DNA from 3 places in the Mesorhizobium sp. P160219 genome. Region 3 is predicted to be linked to each of the others. Evidence: predicted binding sites of a transcription regulator. Region 3 holds the regulator's gene; each other region holds the start of a gene.
The links. Region 3 encodes LexA, which represses DNA repair genes until DNA is damaged. Its sites were predicted from a motif close to TGTTCNNNNTGTGTTCNG; they were not measured.

Region 1: recA (recombinase RecA) is a predicted target of LexA. The motif match lies at 1,641-1,658, and genes of this name have one in related genera.
Region 2: dinB (DNA polymerase IV) is a predicted target of LexA. The motif match lies at 2,537-2,554, and genes of this name have one in related genera.

What each region holds. Positions count from the first base shown of each region.
Region 1 is NZ_JBYNWG010000001.1:4,107,700-4,111,856, forward strand. Features, by position in the region: gene AC3EMP_RS19805 (pseudouridine-5'-phosphate glycosidase) at 1-418, opposite strand, end outside; gene AC3EMP_RS19810 (carbohydrate kinase family protein) at 489-1,433, opposite strand; gene recA (recombinase RecA) at 1,717-2,820, shown strand; gene alaS (alanine--tRNA ligase) at 3,092-4,157, shown strand, end outside.
Region 2 is NZ_JBYNWG010000001.1:3,193,660-3,197,816, forward strand. Features, by position in the region: gene AC3EMP_RS15415 (hypothetical protein) at 1-500, shown strand, start outside; gene AC3EMP_RS15420 (hypothetical protein) at 692-790, opposite strand; gene AC3EMP_RS15425 (hypothetical protein) at 850-948, opposite strand; gene dinB (DNA polymerase IV) at 1,234-2,475, opposite strand; gene AC3EMP_RS15435 (hypothetical protein) at 2,709-2,945, shown strand; gene AC3EMP_RS15440 (heme-copper oxidase family protein) at 3,100-3,507, shown strand; gene AC3EMP_RS15445 (hypothetical protein) at 3,771-3,992, shown strand.
Region 3 is NZ_JBYNWG010000001.1:4,350,985-4,355,141, forward strand. Features, by position in the region: gene AC3EMP_RS21075 (ComEC/Rec2 family competence protein) at 1-2,202, shown strand, start outside; gene lexA (transcriptional repressor LexA) at 2,196-2,978, opposite strand; gene AC3EMP_RS21085 (GntR family transcriptional regulator) at 3,184-3,948, opposite strand; gene kynU (kynureninase) at 4,116-4,157, shown strand, end outside.

The DNA.
Region 1 (4,157 bases), 240 kb from region 3:
TTTCCGCGCCCTTGTGGACGCCGCCAATGCCGCCGGTGGCGAACACCTTTATCCCGACCATGTCAGCGGCGATCATGGTGGCGGCGACCGTGGTGCCGCCGGTGCGGCCTTGCGCCACCGCAAAGCCGAGATCGGCGCGCGACAGCTTCATGGCGTCGCCGGTCATCGCCAGCGACTCGCGCTCGCCGTCGGAAAGCCCGATCTTGATGCGGCCGGCGACCACGGCGATCGTCGCTGGCACCGCGCCATTGTCCAGGATTATCTTTTCGACATTGGCGGCCATGGCGCCATTGTCGGGGTAAGGCATGCCATGGGTGATGATGGTGCTTTCCAGCGCCACGACGGGGCGGCCAGCGGCGAGCGCCTCGGCCACGGGCGCGTGGAGGTCGATGAAGGGGCGGGCGCTTTGCGGTGTCATGATGGTCTCCGATCCGGAGATCCGCGCGTCCGCTTGGACGTCGCGCTCCGGCAATGGCAATTGGCCGCCCTCATGCCATTTCCTGCGCGTCGGGCACAAGAGCCAGTGCCTCGGTGAAGGTCGCAATCGTGAAGGCCGGAACCGCGTCGGCGCTTTCAATGGCCAGCGTGGCGGCGGCAACGCCCTCGCGCAATGCCTGGCGCAGGGGCAGGCCGCGCAGCAGGGCAGCGATGGTGGCGCCGGCCAGCGCGTCGCCGGCGCCGGTGACGTCGGCGACTTTTCTCGGCGCCGGCGGCAGGATAGAGAAGGCGCCGGCTTCGTCGAATCCCAGCACCGGGCCGTCGCCCGCCGTCACCACGCCACTGGTGAGGCCGCTGCAGCGCAGTCCGTCGACGGTCTCGCGCTCGGTGGCATTGGCATCGACGCCGGCCAGCACCATGGCCTCGCGCCGGTTCATGAAGACCTGCGCGAGTTCCTTCAGCACCGGTATCAGCCGCACCACCTTGGCCGGCGAAATGGCGATGGCGAACACCGGCTTGCCGGCGGCGAGCCCCACCAGCCGCTCCAGCGCCGTTGATGGCAGATTGGCGTCGCAGAGCACCGCATCGGCCTCGGCGACCACCTCGCGCACCTTGGAGCGGCGGATCTGCTTGGGGAACGCCAAATCGTAGAGCGCCATATCGGCAAAGCCGGTGATCAGCTCGCCGTCGCGATCGATCAGCGCCGTGTAGCTCGGCGTGGTGCGGTCGAGGAACACCGCCGACAGATCGGCAATGCCGGCCTCAGTGATGGCGCGCGCAACCGTCTCGGCCGAGGCATCGCCGCCGCGCACCGACAAAAGCGAGGCCGAGACGCCGCGCCGCACGAGGCTGCGCAGCGCGTTGAAGACGCCGCCGCCGACATCCTCGCGCATCGTGCCGGGGTTGGACGCCGCCGGCACGTAAGCACCGGACACCTGACCGCGCCGGTCGATATGGGCGCCGCCCACCGCCAGTATTTTTGCTGATTTCACCATGTAGGCGATATGACCTTTGTTATTCGAACCAGACAAGCGCTAGGCTGTGCGACGGAGCTTCGCAAGCAAGCCAGCGATTCGGGCGGAGCCAAACCGCCGGAGCGCCTGGCCCAATGGTGGATACATCCGGAAACGAAACCATGAGACAAAAAAAGAACAAATCCGGATAAAGATTGCTTTTCAGATATTTGACCCCTCTTGCCAAACGAGAACAAAAAAGGTACAAATAGGGCAGGGATTACGGATTGTCCGGCCTTCATTGACGACCAAGGGGTGATGTATCATGGCTCAGAATACTTTGCGGCTTGTAGAGGACAAAGCGGTGGACAAATCAAAGGCTCTGGACGCGGCGCTGTCGCAAATCGAGCGCGCCTTCGGCAAGGGCTCGATCATGCGGCTGGGCGCCAACGAGCAGGTCGTCGAGATTGAAACCGTGCCGACCGGATCGCTTGGCCTCGACATCGCGCTTGGCGTCGGTGGCCTGCCGCGCGGCCGCATTGTCGAGATCTACGGGCCGGAAAGCTCAGGCAAGACGACACTGGCGCTGCACACAGTTGCCGAAGCCCAGAAGAAGGGCGGTATCTGCGCCTTCGTCGATGCCGAGCATGCGCTCGACCCGGTCTATGCCCGCAAGCTCGGCGTCGATCTGGAAAACCTCTTGATCTCGCAGCCGGACACCGGCGAGCAGGCACTGGAAATCTGCGACACGCTGGTGCGTTCCGGCGCCATCGACGTTCTGGTGGTCAATTCGGTGGCCGCCCTGACGCCGCGCGCTGAAATCGAGGGCGAGATGGGCGATTCGCTGCCCGGTCTCCAGGCTCGTCTGATGAGCCAGGCGCTGCGCAAGCTGACCGCCTCGATCTCGCGCTCCAACACCATGGTCATCTTCATCAACCAGATCCGCATGAAGATCGGCGTCATGTTCGGTTCGCCGGAAACCACGACCGGCGGCAACGCGCTGAAATTCTACGCTTCGGTGCGCCTCGACATCCGCCGCATCGGCTCGGTCAAGGACCGCGACGAGGTCGTCGGCAACCAGACCCGGGTCAAGGTGGTCAAGAACAAGCTGGCGCCGCCCTTCAAGGTGGTCGAGTTCGACATCATGTATGGCGAGGGCGTCTCCAAGACCGGCGAACTGGTCGATCTCGGCGTCAAGGCCGGCGTGGTCGAGAAGTCCGGCGCCTGGTTCTCCTACAATTCGCAGCGTCTCGGCCAAGGTCGCGAAAACGCCAAACTGTTCCTGCGCGACAATCCCGACACGGCGCGTGAGATCGAACTTGCGCTGCGGCAGAATGCCGGGCTGATCGCCGAGAAATTTCTTGAAAATGGTGGCCCCGAGCGCGGCGAAAGCGACGACGGCTTCGAGGAAGAATCCGGCGCCATGTAGGGCACGGCCAGAGTTCGGCCATAAATCCAGTCTATTATCCGATGCTTAAGTAACCGAGTTCTTTAGTATTGCGTTTCAAACCGCCGGCCTTCGCGCCGGCGGTTTTCGTTTTTGGGCAGCGTGAAGCCGGCTTGGCAGTTGCCGGATTGGCCCAATTCCGTGTTTCTGGACAGGGTGGGGCGTGCCCGCTAAAAGGCCAAGTCAATCTTCTAAAAAGCAGAGACCAGTGTCCGCCGGCCGTGCCGGCGGTTTTCGCGAAAAGGCAGCACTCATGAGTGGCGTGAACGAGATCCGGTCGACATTCCTCGACTATTTCCGCAAGGAGGGCCACGAGGTCGTGGCCTCGAGCCCGCTGGTGCCGCGCAACGACCCGACGCTGATGTTCACCAATGCCGGCATGGTGCAGTTCAAGAACGTCTTCACCGGCCTGGAGAAGCGGTCCTATTCGCGCGCCACCACTGCGCAGAAAAGCGTGCGCGCCGGCGGCAAGCACAACGACCTCGACAATGTCGGCTACACCGCGCGCCATCTGACCTTCTTCGAAATGCTCGGCAATTTCTCCTTCGGCGACTATTTCAAGGAGCGCGCCATCGAACTGGCCTGGAACCTGATCACCAAGGAGTTCGGGCTGAACAAGGACAAGCTGCTGGTCACCGTCTATCACACCGATGACGAGGCGGCCGGCTTCTGGAAGAAGATCGCCGGTTTCTCCGATGACCGCATCATCCGCATCCCGACCTCCGACAATTTCTGGGCTATGGGCGACACCGGACCGTGCGGGCCGTGCTCGGAAATCTTCATCGACCGTGGCGAGCACATCTGGGGCGGCCCTCCCGGCAGCCCGGAGGAGGATGGCGACCGCTTCCTTGAATTCTGGAACCTGGTGTTCATGCAATATGAGCAGGTCACCAAGGATGAGCGCATCGACCTGCCGCGGCCGTCGATCGACACCGGCATGGGCCTGGAGCGCATGGCCTCCATCCTGCAAGGGGTGGAGAGCGTCTTCGAGACCGACCTGTTCCGTCATCTGATCGATGCGGCCTCGTCAGCGCTCGGGCAGGGCCCGGACAAGGAGACGGTCGCCTCCTTCCGCGTCATTGCCGATCATCTGCGCTCGTCCTCCTTCCTGGTTGCCGACGGCGTGCTGCCGTCGAACGAAGGCCGCGGCTATGTGCTGCGCCGCATCATGCGCCGCGCCATGCGCCATGCGCAGTTGCTCGGCGCCAAGGAGCCGTTGATGTGGAAGCTGGTGCCGGCGCTAGTGCGTGAGATGGGCCAGGCCTATCCCGAACTGCTGCGCGGCGAACAGCTGATTACCGAGACGCTGAAGCTCGAGG
Region 2 (4,157 bases), 1.2 Mb from region 3:
CGGCCTACCCGACCGAACTCGGCCTGCTGTCGCCCGAGAACGCGGCTGTCGACAGCGCCGCGTCCTTGCAGGCCATCGGTTTCGACGATGTCACGACGCGCGGCCTGCGCAAGGTGCCGTCAGGTTATGCCGGGTTGACCTGGTTCAACCTGAACGCACTGGCGCGCGATCATACCGAAGGCAGCGAAGGCTACGTCAACGGCAATATCTCGGGAGACCATGTCTGCTATACGAGCAGCGGACACCCGGCCGAATTCTCGAGCGACAAACCGTTCGGGTTCCATTCCGTGATGCTGACAGCGGCATGGTTGAAGTCCGAAGGCGAAACCGCACTGGTCGAGAGCTGGCTTGGCGACCGGCTGATCGCCAGCGACACGATCGTCCTGTCGGCACTGGCGCCCGTCCACTATGCGCCGATGCTGGCGGCGGTGACGCGCGTGCGCCTCTCCACGAGTCACTATTGGCAGCTCGTGCTCGACGATCTGGTGGTTGTGCGCTGAAGCGTGTCGCGATTAATCGGGGTGAAAGGGTTTATCGCGGATTGGAAGCACCGTTCGCGGTGACCTGCGAGAGCTTGCCTTTTTTGACCAGCACCGGTTTCAGATAGGTCTTCCTCATTTTCCACTCTCCACGTCGGGCACCCAAAGCCCTGTTCCCGGCCAGACGGCACGAGGCGTCGGATAATCGGCTGCTAGACTGCGACCGGCCCGGAGCCGTTACCATTGTCGGCTGTAACCTGCGAGAGCTTGCCCTTCTTGACCAGCACCGGCTTCGAATAGGTCTTCTTCATGCCGCATCTCCAGTGTCAGGCGAGGCCGCCAGATCAGGCGACAGTCCGACTCAACGACCTCACTCGATCGGGCCGGAACCCGCTCCATTGGCGAGCGCCGTAACCTGCGAAAGCTTGCCTTTTTTGACCAGAACAGGCTTCGAATAGGTTTTCCTCATAGTGAATCCTCCAAGCTTACGCGATAATGCCAGACGGATCGGCACTGTCAACCTTCGCGGCCTCGCTGTCCCATCCCGGTTTTTCTTGGCGCCGATGCGCTAACTGCAAGTCCACCTTCATCGACAAAGCGTTGTTCTTGGGCGTGCATGGCGTGGCCGGGTTGCGGTGCGAAAAATGTCCGAAACTGCGGCGGGTCTGGCCTGGTTGGTCGGCTTGCTCAAACAGAGCGGCAATGCAGCGCGGACTGGCCCAGCCTAAACATTGGCCTTGCCGTCGCGCCGCACTCACAGTTCCTTTTCCGCCAGTTCGCGGAAGGCATCGGGAACCGAGCGCCGGGCTTCCAGCGCCACGGCGCCATAGCCGACAGCCTCTCTGCCAAAGCGCTGGCGGATCTTGTCGATGGCGCGGTCGGCGCCAAAGCGCGCCAGGCCTTGCCTGCTGCCGGGTCGCTGCTTTTCATCGGCAAGCCCGAGCGGCAGCTCCAACTGCAGCTCGGCACTTTCTTCCAGCTGCGACACCGAGATCGCCAGCAGCGAGATGGTCTTCTCCCGAGGGTTGGCGGCCAGCACGCCGCGCACCAGCTCCCCGGCGATTTCGGCCAGCATCGCGGTTGCCGAAATCGGTTGCTCGAGCGTCAGCGAGCGTGTGACGGCGTGCAGATCGGCGAAACGCACGCGCACCGTCACCGTGCGCCCGGGCCGTGATTTCGCCCTGAGCCGGCTGGCGACCCGGTCTGCCAGATGCAGCAGGACGGGTCCGAAGATACGCGCCTCGGCCGGCCGTCTGCCAAGCGCCGACTGCGCGCCGGCGGAATGCGACCGCCTGTGGGTTTCGAGCTTTCGCGGGTCGCGGTTCCATGCCAGCGACGCCAGCTTTTCGCCGGTGGCGGGCCCGAGCAACCTTCGCAGCGCCCCGCTATGCGTCTTTGCCAACTGGCCGATGGTCTCGATGCCGATCTCGGCCAGCCGCGCCTTGGTCGCCGGGCCGACGCCCCACATCAGGCCGACCGGCAGATCATGCAGGAAGGCAAGTTCGGTGTTCGGATCGACCACCACCAGGCCGTCGGGCTTGGCCACCTGCGAGGCGATCTTGGCCAGATGCTTGGTGCGCGCCACGCCGATCGAGATCGGCAGGCCGAGCTCTGCCCGGACGCGCCGACGCACCGTGGCGGCGATCTCGGCCGGCGGCCCGAACAGATGCGTGCAGCCGGCGACGTCGGCAAAGGCTTCATCGATGGAAATCCGCTCGACCAGCGGCGTGAAATCGTCGAGCACCTTGATGGCGGCGTCGCCCAGCCGCTGATAGTCGGCGAAATGGCCGCCGACGAAGATCAGTCCGGGGCAAAGCTCGCGCGCGCGTCGTCCGGGCATGCCGCCGCGCACGCCGAAAACCCTGGCTTCGTAGGAAGCGGCAAGCACGACGCCGCCGCCGACGGCGATCGGCTTGCCCCTGAGCGCCGGGTCGAGCAGCTGCTCGACCGAGGCGTAGAAGGCGTCGAGATCCGCATGCAGGATGGTGGGCTCCATCCCGACCGTTCCCTTTGCGGCGTTGCAGCATTAGCCGCGTCTGTTGTGAGAGGCGTTTTTGCCGAACAAATAGAGAACAAACAGGGCCTATTGTCAAGCGAAGCGGTTGTCGCCGGCCGGCCCGTTCCAGGTCGGGCTGTCGAGTGCTCCGCCTGGGCATCGGACCTGCGGAACATTGTCTCTCGCCTCGGCGTTCATATCCGCGACGGGACGCTGTTTTTGTGGAGGCCGGTATGGGCCAGTTCGAGATGATCGACCTCGTCAGCGTCGTTGACGCCTGCACGAGCGATCGCGTTGCCGGGCACTGCGTGTCAATGGCCAGGGCGGTGGAGGAGTTGCGAGTGCTGACCGGTGATTTCGTATCGCCGGACGAGACGGTGGCCAACGCGCTGTCGGCAGTGGCGCTGGGGCGCGGCTGCGCGGTGGTGTTCGACGAGCGAGCGGGCGCCGACATCTTGCTGACGCCGTAGCGCGGCGGCGCCGGGTTGTGGCAGCCAGAAAAGTCGAACAGCGTGCAAAAAGCTGTGCAGGCATGGCCCCATAACCGGGGCGTGGAAAAGTTCTGCGCGTGGGTGTATTCTCCAGGTCGCAAGCGGTCGCAGACCGCATAGGGGGAGAAATGACATGCCGAGGGTTTCAGAACTCTTTTTCAAAACTGCCATCTTGTTCCTGATGTTGGGGATTGCGGCCGGCCTGCAGATGGCGATCTCGGGCGACCACGCCGCTTTTCCGGCGCACGCGCATATCAATCTGCTCGGTTGGGTGACGAGCGCCATCTTCGGCGGCTACTACGCGCTCAATCCGCAAAAGGCGGCGCGTCGCATCGCCATGATCCACTACGGGCTCTACACACTCGGCCTGGTGATCATGCTGCCGGCGCTGTATGTGATGCTGCAGGGAAACCCGGCGCTTGAACCGATCGTCGCCGGCGGCTCGCTCATCGTCGCCGCTGCCGTTCTGGTTTTTGCTTTCGTGGTGTTTTCGCCCGAAACGGCGCGCTCGGTGTCCGGCGTGGTGCCGGCTTCTCGCTGACTGTTCGCGCAGCGATCAAGTCCGACCCGCGTTCGCGACCCGCCACGCGGGTTGGCCAGGCCGATGGCCGCAGCCGCTGGCTGCGGTGTCTATCGCCGCGTCGGCGCTTAACATACCCGAGTCCCACCACGTATTATTTCGTGACTATTTGGCGCCGGAACCTTCCCAGATATCGCGCGTTGCGGCGACTGTATTCGCGCTGCCTTATATATAGGCAGACTTGAGTACGTCCACAGCATGGGTTGGGGGAGGAGCAGGCCACCATGTCGAACAGAGAAATCGGAACGTCGGCCTCACTGGGCCGACGCATCGCCGATCTGAAAGCCAGGATGCGAGACGCCAGCGTTACTGAACACGAGATGCAGACCTTCCAGAAGGTCGCGGCCATCATGGGGGGTGTCGAAGGCTCCCTACGCCTCGACGCCGACGACCTGATCGCGGCGTCCTTCGTCACCGAGGCGCTCGGCGATCCCGGGTCGAACTGAAGGCCAGAGCCCGTCGGCACTCAAGTGCCGGCGGTCGATGGCCCGATTCGCAGCGCTGCATGCGAGCGTGCCCGCACCGCCCGCGCCGGGGATCTCTTGCGCACTTTGAAGCTTTCAGGCGAGCGGCCTCCACGGCGCTTGAAATATCGGACTTCGCGTTCGTGC
Region 3 (4,157 bases):
GCCAACACGGAGCTCGACCGGGGCGTCGCCTTCCTGCTGGTCCCGGTTTTCCTGGCAGCCGGCGTCATCGTCTACTTCTCGCTGGCCGGCGAGCCGGGCTTTGCGCAGCCAATCGCCATTGTGGTGCTGGCGACATGTTGCGCTGTCGCCACGCGATCGCGGCCGAGGACGCATCTGTTCTGCATGGCCGCGATGCTGTGCGCGCTCGGCGTCGTCGCCGCCAAAGTCGAGACTTGGCGCGCCGGAACGCAGATGCTCGGCTCCGAGATTCAGACACGGCTGACCGGCCGCGTCGTCAGTCTCGAACAGATGGAAAGCGGCCGCATCAGGCTGACGCTCGATGTGGTTTCGACCGCTTACCCCGAGCTGCGCTACGCCCCGGAGCGGGTCAGGCTCTCGGCGCGGACCGTTCCCGCCGATATGACCGCCGGCTCCCTGATCACCGGCTATGCCAGGCTGTTGCCGCCGACCGGTCCGGTGCGGCCGGAGAGCTACGATTTCTCCTTCGACAGCTATTTCACCGGTATCGGCGGCAGCGGCTTCTTTCTCGGCAATCCGAAAACCATTGCTACGCAGGGACCGCCGCCGCTGACCGCGCGGCTCTCCTCGGCAATCGAGAACGCGCGCGAAAACATTGCCGACCATATCAGGGGCAAAATCGGCGGCGCCGAAGGCGAGATTGCCGCGGCGTTGATTGTCGGGGTGCGCGCCGGCATCCCGGACGAGGTCAACGAAGCGATGCGGCGCACCGGCATCTACCACATCATCTCCATCTCCGGCCTGCACATGGCGCTGGTTGCCGGCACCATCATGGCGTTGCTGCGTGGCGCCTTTGCGCTGTTTCCCGATTTCTCTTCGCGCCGCCCAGTCAAGAAATATGCAGCAGTGGCAGCACTCGTCTCCATCGCCGCCTATCTCGTCATTTCAGGCGTCGTGGTTGCCGCCGAGCGCAGCTTCATCATGCTGGCGGTCATGCTTGTCGCCGTGCTGTTTGATCGCGCCGCACTCACCATGCGCAATCTGGCGATCTCCGCCATTGCCGTCATCCTGGTGTCGCCGCACGAGGTGGTCGGTCCCAGCTTCCAGATGTCGTTTGCTGCCACCGCCGCCCTTGTCGGCGCCTATGCCGGCTGGGCCGATTACCGCGCCGACAAGGTGAGAACGCCGCCGGCAAAGCGCTCCTTCGTCGGCTTCCTGTCGCGAAAATTCGCGCTGGCCATGGGCGGCCTCGCCATGACCTCGATCATCGCCGGCAGTGCAACCTTGCTGTTCGCCATCTGGCATTTTCAGCGTGTGTCGCCGCTCAGCCTGATCGCCAATCTGGCCGTGATGCCGATTGTTTCGTTGATCGTCATGCCTTTTGCCGTGCTCAGCGCACTGGCGATGCCGTTCGGCGCCGACGGGCCGTTCCTCTATGTGATGGGCAAGGGTCTGATGGCGATGATCGCTATATCGGCCTGGATTTCCGAGCGCTCGCCGGTCGACGCCGTCGGGCTGATCTCCATCCGCTCGGTGCTGTTGGTGGCGGTCGCCCTCGTCATCGCCACCATGGCCACCACCTGGCTCAGGTTGGCGGCCGTGCCTTTCGCGCTGGCCGGCCTGTTGACGGTGCCGCAGGTGCTTACGCCCGACGTGCTCATATCCGAGGATGCGCATCTGGTGGCCATGCCGATCGGTGGCGGCGAACTCGCCCTCAACCGCGAACGCTCCAACGAATTCACCACGGACAATTGGAAACGGGCGCTGCGGGCCGAAACCATTATCCCACCTGAGATTTTCGAGTCAACAGATACGCGGTTCGATCTCGATCCGCTCGATCTGCCGCCCGGCTCGCCCTTCTATTGCACCGGCGATCTCTGTATCGCCCGGCACCCTTCCGGAGCCATTGTAGCGCTTGCGAAAGACCGCAAGACGGCGCGGCCGGCCTGTGCCTTCGCGAGCCTGATCGTCATCGATGACGCCACCGCCTACAATCCGTGCCGCGACCCGCTGGTGCTGGTCGTGACGAAGAAACAGCTGGCCCGCGACGGCAGCGCCGCCGTCTTCTTCGATCCGCAATCGGCAGCTGCAGCGCCAACCATCCGCTTCGCCGTCGACAAGCCGTATCGCCCCTGGCACGAGCAACGCCGCTTCTCCCGCGAAGCGCGCGGCCTGCCGCCTTACAACCAGCGTGAAAAGTACAAACCCAAGCCGGCTCAGTAGCGCCGGATCAATCCGACAAGCTTGCCCTGCACCTTCACCCTGTCCGGTCCAAAAATGCGGGTCTCGTAGGCCGGGTTGGCGGCTTCCAGGGCGATCGAGGCGCCCTTGCGGCGGAAGCGTTTCAGGGTCGCTTCCTCATCGTCGACCAACGCCACCACGATCTCGCCGGGGCTGGCTGTGTCGGCATTGCGGATGATGACCGTGTCGCCATCGAAAATGCCGGCCTCGATCATCGAATCGCCCTTGACCTCGAGCGCGTAGTGTTCGCCGCCCATGATCATATCGGGCGGCACCGAGATCGAATGGGTCTGATGCTGGATGGCGTCGATCGGCACGCCGGCGGCGATGCGTCCCATAACCGGGATTGAAATCGCGGAAACGGCATCGTCATTGCCGGCCGACATCGAACGCGACGGCGAGCCCGGCTTGATCTGGCGGCCGAGACCGCCTTGGCCCAACGCGCCTTGTCCTTGGCCGCCTTGCCCTTGGCCGGTTTGACCAAGACTGCCCTGAATGACGCTCGGCGAAAACTTCCTCGCCGCATTGAGGCCTGGTGCGATCGAGTCGGGCAGCCGCAGCACTTCCAGCGCGCGCGCCCGGTTCGGCAGCCGGCGAATGAAACCGCGCTCCTCAAGCGCCGTGATCAGGCGGTGGATGCCGGACTTGGAGGCGAGGTCGAGCGCTTCCTTCATCTCGTCGAAGGACGGCGGGATTCCGCTCTCCTTCAGGCGTTCATGGATGAACATCAGAAGCTCATGTTGTTTGCGCGTCAGCATCGCGGCCCCCAAGGGTTCTGAAACCAGAATCAGAAAAAACAAACCCAGAACAAACACTATCTGTTCCAGTTGTGTTCCGCAACCTTTTAAAGTTTAATGAATGTGTTGACGTTTTGTTCAGCGTAACGTTCGGCGCTGCGAGCGCCGCCTGCGCCCAGTTGCCAGCAACGGGGTGAAACGAAGACAAAGTGCCCTGCGTCGTCGGCTACGATCGCCGCTTCCTTTTCGGACGGGGCTGCGCAGCATCCGCGCCGGGTTCGCTCTGGGCATAGACCTGCAGCGTGTAGCCGATGTGAGCGGTCATCAGAGTTTTCGCACGTTCGACGTCGCGATCGAGGGCCGCTTCCATCAGGGCGGTATGGTGTTCGATCGCCACGGCGTCGCGCAGGGCCGCCACGGCCTTCCGGTGTCCATCCGTGCGGCCGGCGGCGGCGCGCAGCGTCGGGGCCAGACCCAGAAAGCGGTGATGGCGATGCAATTGGTCGGAAATCGTCGCATTGAACTGCTGCAGCCAGCTGGATGTCGCGGCACTGAGCAGGGCCGCATGGAAGGCATCGTGTTTTTCGTACCACGCGTCGACCGCATCATCCGATGGATCGTCGAGAACAGACCCGCACCGTGAGAGACGATAGTGGGCGGCAACGACCGCGTCTTCCCACTCACGGTCGCCTTTCTCGATCGATTCCACCAGCAGGGGCAGTTCGACCACCAGCCGCGCACGCGCCAGATCCTCGAGCTCCGCCCGAGAGACGGGAGCGACCGCAAACCCGCGGTTGCTGATGGCGGTCACAAGCCGTTCCGCCTCCAGCCGCGACAGCGCCTCGCGCAACGGCGTCCAGCCGATGCCGTAGGTGTTGCGCAACGTGCTCAGCTTCAACGGCGCGGCAGGCGCCAGCCGGGTCGCAAGAATATCGCGCCTGAGCAGGCGATAGGCCACTTCCGTCTTCGAGGTCTGCTCGTCATCCAGCATCGTGATCCATCAGTCATAAACGCTCGGCGGATCATTATATATCAAAGCCTTTCAATGGGTGAATTATATATAATGTTTGACAGTTCAAGGGCGACCACTCAAGATCGCCGGCATGTTTGGGCGGCAGGCTCCGCCGCGCGCGTTTGTCCATGGAGGGGCGCCGGATCATGAGCACGACACCCGATCTCGCTGCAATCGAAGCAATGGAT